Flocculibacter collagenilyticus: one gene and its partner. The protein of the gene in region 1 binds, or shares a complex with, the protein of each later gene. Links are inferred from orthologs where the notes say so. Each region holds a gene or a part of one and is shown on either strand. Other genes may lie near its edges. The genes, in order: HUU81_RS04735 and nrdA.

Region 1 (3,095 bases):
TCCAGAAAATTAGGGATACCTATTTCTACTATAGGTAAGAATACAGTGATACAACTAAGGAGAGAAAAGATGAGAAAGTGGACTTCAAGCGTTACCGTTTTTGCTATAACAATACTGATAAGCGCCAATGCGCACGCAACACCAAAAAATACCATTTCCAAACAGCAGTGCCTTGGGTTAGATCATAAAATTGAGCAAATTCGAGCTGAATTCAGAGCTGGATATACTGCAAAACGAGGCGAAACACTTAGAAGTAAATTAAAAAAGCTTCAAGAACATCGATTTAAGTGCAAATCTAAACGCTATCCAACCCACTAAAACGCATTGAGCGCTAAGATAGCGTTATTTTCTTAACGGGCGCTAGTGCTAGAGCACTTTGCAGACCTACGGTGCTTTTAATAAAGTAGCGTATAAAGTTTTCTGCGATACTGCGTTGCTAGCACATCACCACTTGGAAGCGCAGCAATAATGTCTAAGAACGTTTTCTTTGCATCTTGAAACGCCAAGTCTTTTTGAAGGACTTGAAACAACATAGCAAGCGCTTCTTCATCACGATGTGCACCGTGCAATTGAATAGCTAAACGCACTTTAATCTCGTCGTTGTTAGGCTCTACTTCTAATTTTCTAAATAAGTCTTTAATTTCTGGCGAGTCTGCAGCTTCTTTTGCTAACTCTAATTTAGCGACAAGCGAATGGAAGTGACTATCTTGATCGACTAGCTTGACTGTCTTTAAAATGTCGTCAGCATCGTTTAATTTACCTAGTGCGATAAGCACATCAGCATACAATAGTTTAATATCTACTCGTTCAGGGGCAATTTGGTAGGCTTGCAAAATATTTGAATATGCCTCTTCAGCCACCCCTTCTAACACTTGCTGTTGAGCCAAAGCAAATAGAGCATCTTCAGGTTTTGGCAGGTGTTTGTTCAAAATATCTCTAATAACCGCTTCATCCTGCACACCAGCAAAACCATCAACGGGTTGGCCATTTTTCACTAAAGCAACGGTAGGAATTGAACGAATACCAAACTGCATTGCAATTTCTTGTTGCTGATCACAATTTACTTTGGCTAATAATACATGCTCTGTGTGTTCTTGCGCTAAGCGTTCAAGTGTATTCATCAATCCTTGGCAACTTTCACTGCGCTCACTCCAGAACTGAACCACAATCAGTTTATTTTCGGATTCTTCAACTAAAATTTTCTGAAAGTTTTCAGGCGTCAAATCAACACTATTACTTATTTGCACTAAACTATTTCCTATTATGAGCATATTGTAATTAACACTATGTAGTGATGTATGGCTTAGCGAGTGAAATTCAATGCTCAATGCCGAATTAACCAAGCTGGCGAGTCTGGTATGTTCTACGACTCACGTTTTTTATCTGCGCGTTTGAATAGGAACTAAATATGTACGTTGTTATTTTTGGTAAAGAAGGCTGTCCGTATTGCGTAAGAGCCAAACAATTAGCAGAGCAATTATCGAATAATGATAACCAACATAAATACCGTTATGTTGATATTCACCAAGAAGGTTTGTCAAAAGCCGATCTTGAAAAAACAATAGGAAGGTCTGTAAATACGGTGCCGCAAATTTTTATTGATGAAGAGCATATAGGTGGCTGCGATGAATTCGAAACTAAAATTAGAGAGATGTCATTGCTATAAGTTAGTTATTGCGCTGACTACCAAAATATCAGCTGACTCTGTTTAATACCAAAATTTACCTTGAAGCCACAAAACAACTGTTAAAGATACGTTATTAAATCGCTGGGTTCATTTACAGGTACAACATTCACGCTTATTTTTTAAGCTATACTTCAGTGTATTAGCAGTTTAAATAAACTATTTTGTGTCGCAAAGCCTGTAAACTTACAGCAAGACCATCAAAATAATAAAAAGTTCAGTGTTTTTGTGATTTTTAACAAACATACCTACAGTTACTATAGTATAATCCCCGCCCGATTAAATGACGGAAATTATGCTCATGGAAGCTCGTTGCGTAATAAAAACTATTCAAATCGGAGAAATGTGTCATGCGTTCTTTTAAGAAACTTGCGTTAGCGACAGCAATTACTGCTACTTTAGTAAGCGGTACAGCTTATGCTCAAGAAACCTCTTCGGGTATTCGTGGTTATGTTGTCGACCCTTCAGGAAATCCACTTTCTAACCTTTCTGTGGAAATCATTCATCTTCCTACTGGCGCGAGAAAAACAGTAGTTACTTCCGATGGCGGTATCTTCCAAGTTCGCGGACTCAATGTAGGCGGCCCATACCTAATTAAACTCGCTGACGGCTCACAGCTTGAAGCTGAATCAATTGATGATTTATTTTTAAAACTTGGCAAGCCAGCTAACGTAAATTTAGTTGCTAAGCAGCCGCAAGAAGACTACGAAGTTATTGAAGTAACAGGCCAACTTTCAATGGCTGGTGCGTTTAAGAAGGGCCCTTCAAGCGAATTCTCAGAGCAAGCAATTGCTAATACACCAGCGATTAGCCGAGACTTAAAATCAGTATTAAAGTCTGATTCTAAAATTGTGGTAGACACCACAGTTGATGGTGGTCCTGCGCTTTCTGTTGCGGGCGCAAATGTGCGTGGTAACAGCCTTACCGTTGACGGCGTTAAACAGAATGACGACTTTGGTTTGAATAAAAACGGCTATCCAGGACGTAGAGCCCCTATTTCTCTTGATGCTATTGAGCAATTATCAGTTAATGTTGCACCATTCGACGTGACATACGGCGACTTCCAAGGTGGAAACATTAATGTAGTAACTAAGTCTGGTACTAATGAATTCCATGGTACTGCTTATTATTATCGCTCTGACGACAGTATGGCTGGCGATAAAAGTGAAGGCGAAGATCTAAACATTGGAGACTTTGAAGAGGACACTTACGGTTTCACGCTTGGTGGGCCAATTTTAGAAGACAAGCTATTCTTCTTTACTTCTTATGAGAAGTTTGAAGCTTCTAAGCCCTATCAATTTAGCTTAGACAACCAAAATGGTGTAGTTGAAGCAAACGAGAAAATTGGTGTGACACAAGCTGACTTTGATCAAATTTCAGAAATTGCTCAGCGTGTATGGGATTACGACAT
Region 2 (3,326 bases), 880 kb from region 1 along the record:
ACTTTATACTCTTTACCGCCAACGGTATGAGTACCTTCACCTTGTGTCTGCCAAAGCTGTGTATAGAAAATAAGCTCGTCGTAGAACTGAGAAATATCTGAAGCACGCTTTTGAATTTCTTCGTTTAATACAATGTCTTCAAATATTTCACTAGGATCAGTAAATAAGTTACGCAATATATGTGTGTAAGAACGGCTATGAATCGTTTCGCTAAACGCCCAAGTCTCTATCCATGTTTCAAGTTCTGGTGTAGATACAATAGGAAGTAGGGCAATATTAGGACTACGCCCCTGAATTGAATCAAGCAGTGTTTGATACTTTAAATTTGAAATAAAGATATGACGTTCGCTATTCGTCATCTGCTGAAAGTCGATACGATCTTTACTCACATCTACTTCTTCTGGACGCCAAAAGAACGATAATTGCTTTTCGATTAATTTTTCAAAAATAGCATGTTTTTGCTGATCATAACGCGAAACATTAACAGGGTTGCCGAAAAACATCGGCTCTAATAAAGGATTATTATTTGTTGGATTGAACGTAGTAAACTTCATTAATAAATGCCCTAAAGCCTTAAGTAAATAAGGCTGCCATCAGACAGCCTGTTATTCGTTATATTTTACAAGCACCGCCTGCGCAATCATCGTCTTCTTTTTCGACTTTTAATTCTTCTTGCTCATCAGATGCACCGTCACGGGTATTATGATAGTACAAGGTTTTTAAACCCATCTTGTAAGCGGTTAATAAGTCTTTGATTAACAGCTTCATAGGAACTTTGCCTTGATCAAATTTATTTGGATCATAATTAGTATTTGCTGAAATTGCTTGGTCAACAAACTTTTGCATTAACCCAACTAGTTGAATGTATCCATTATTATTTGGAATATCCCACAATAATTCATACGCATCTTTGAGTTTGTCATATTCCGGTACTACTTGTTTGAGTACACCGTCTTTACTAGATTTAACTGAAATATGACCGCGCGGTGGTTCAATACCGTTTGTAGCATTCGAAATTTGTGACGACGTTTCAGATGGCATTAACGCTGAAAGTGTTGAGTTTCTTAAACCGTGCTCAACAATATCTGTACGTAGTGTATTCCAGTCAAGATGAAGTGGCTCATCACAAATTTGGTCTAAATCTTTTTTATACGTATCAATTGGTAGCAAGCCTTTTGCATACGTTGTTTCATGAAATTTAGGGCAAGCACCTACTTCTTTGGCTAAATTATTAGATGCCTTTAATAGGTAATATTGAATCGCTTCAAAGGTTTTATGCGTTAAACCATTTGCACTGCCGTCAGAATATTTAACGCCATTTTTAGCTAAATAGTAGGCATAGTTGATAACACCAATACCTAATGTACGACGTGCCATCGAACCTTGACGAGCCGCTTCCATCGGATAATCTTGATAGTCCAACAAACTATCTAGCGCTCTGACTGCTAAATCAGCTAATTCTTCTAAATCATCAAGCGAGTTAATCGCGCCTAAGTTAAATGCAGAAAGTGTACAAAGTGCAATTTCACCATTTTCATCGTTAATGTTATTCAGCGGTTTAGTAGGTAAGGCAATTTCCAAACATAAGTTAGATTGTTTAACTGGCGCTACTTTAGAATCAAATGGGCTGTGCGTATTACAGTGGTCAACGTTTTGCAAATAAATGCGGCCAGTGCTGGCACGCTCTTGCATAAACAAAGAAAATAGCTCTAATGCTTTAATTCTTTTCTTGCGTATTGAAGAGTCGTTTTCGTATTTCACATACAACGCTTCAAATTTATCTTGGTCTTCAAAGAAGGCATCGTATAAACCTGGCACATCTGAAGGACTAAATAATGTAATGTAATCATCTTTAATCAAGCGCGAATACATCGTTTTATTAAACTGAACGCCGTAATCCATGTGACGCACACGGTTTTCTTCAACACCGCGGTTGTTTTTAAGTACTAATAACGATTCTACTTCTAAATGCCATAGTGGATAAAACAAAGTTGCAGCACCACCGCGCACACCACCTTGCGAACAGCTTTTAACCGCTGTTTGAAAATACTTATAAAACGGAATACAGCCTGTATGAAATGCTTCACCGTTACGAATAGTGCTACCTAATGCACGGATTCTACCTGCGTTAATGCCAATTCCTGCGCGTTGGCTTACGTATTTGACAATGGAGCTTGCTGTGGCATTAATTGAATCTAGGCTATCGTCGCATTCAATAAGTACACATGAACTAAATTGGCGGGTAGGTGTTCTTACGCCTGCCATAATTGGAGTTGGCAACGATATTTTGAACTGAGATGTTGCATCGTAAAAACGACGAATGTAATCCATACGATTAGACCTATCGTATTTAGAGAACAAACATGCCGCAACTAGGATATATAAGAACTGTGCACTTTCAAAAATATCGCCAGTAACACGATTCTGAACAAGGTATTTACCTTCAAGCTGTTTAACGGCTGCATAGCTAAAATTAAGATCGCGGCTGTGATCTAAAAAGCTATCCATTTCATCTAATTCAGCTTTTGAATAATCTGCAAGAATGTGAGAGTCGTAACGGTTTTTCTCTACCATCCCCACAACATGTTGGTATAGCGTTGGCGGCTCAAAACGCCCATACGCTTTTTTTCTTAGGTGGAAAATAGCTAATCTTGCTGCCAAATATTGGTAGTCAGGCGTTTCTTTAGAGATTAAGTCTGCCGCTGCTTTAATAATGGTTTCATGAATGTCTTCACTTTTAATGCCATCGTAAAACTGTATATGTGATTTTATTTCTACTTGAGAAACAGAAACATTACTTAAACCTTCAGCGGCCCAAGTGATAACACGGTGGATTTTATCAAGATCTAACGGTTCCTTATTACCATCACGTTTAGTAACGGACAAACTTTGATTCATGTTACCTGCCTACAATATCAATATGAGGTTTATTGGTTAATTTTTATTGTGTGATTTACGTACAAATTAGATTAAGTAATTGATTAACAACGACCTCAGCTCGCTAATTCCATGCAAGACAAAATTGCATTACTAAATTAGTGATGTGAGGCGTAAATAAAAACAAATATTAATCTTGATTCGTATTATTACCCTATACGTATTTATTATTTTATTAGCGCACAGCGTGTTGAAGAATTATGGATAGGTTAAAAACCTACCGATAATTGAATATACACTACATATAGGGGTAACTCGGTACGGAATCACAAGATAGAGTGGAAATTGGATTTTTTCAAGTTGCCTTGCTTGATGAAAAATAACCATGTTAGTAGCTACTAACCCATCAAATCAAGCGGACTTTTCTCAGGCGAAAATAGCAAGACCAA

What was found.
Region 2: the proteins of HUU81_RS04735 (region 1) and nrdA are in contact, whole or in part, in an NMR structure (PDB 1QFN), measured with the Escherichia coli proteins. The link is inferred for Flocculibacter collagenilyticus from one-to-one orthologs.

What each region holds. Positions count from the first base shown.
Region 1 is NZ_CP059888.1:1,069,477-1,072,571, reverse strand. What follows is about bases 280-3,037. They hold HUU81_RS04735 (GrxA family glutaredoxin), read left to right. Parts: upstream 280-1,408; coding sequence 1,409-1,666; downstream 1,667-3,037. Other genes in these bases: HUU81_RS04730 (TonB-dependent receptor), read left to right, coding at 2,035-3,037; HUU81_RS04740 (thioredoxin family protein), read right to left, coding at 396-1,247; HUU81_RS04745 (hypothetical protein), read left to right, coding at 280-318. Outside these bases: HUU81_RS04750 (tetratricopeptide repeat protein), read left to right, coding at 1-13; more of HUU81_RS04745, read left to right, coding at 70-279; more of HUU81_RS04730, read left to right, coding at 3,038-3,095. UniProt on the Escherichia coli protein: The disulfide bond functions as an electron carrier in the glutathione-dependent synthesis of deoxyribonucleotides by the enzyme ribonucleotide reductase.
Region 2 is NZ_CP059888.1:1,944,490-1,947,815, reverse strand. Bases 256-3,244 are described here. They hold nrdA (class 1a ribonucleoside-diphosphate reductase subunit alpha), read right to left. Parts: upstream 2,899-3,244; coding sequence 613-2,898; downstream 256-612. Other genes in these bases: nrdB (class Ia ribonucleoside-diphosphate reductase subunit beta), read right to left, coding at 256-554. Also shown: more of nrdB, read right to left, coding at 1-255. UniProt on the Escherichia coli protein: Provides the precursors necessary for DNA synthesis. Catalyzes the biosynthesis of deoxyribonucleotides from the corresponding ribonucleotides.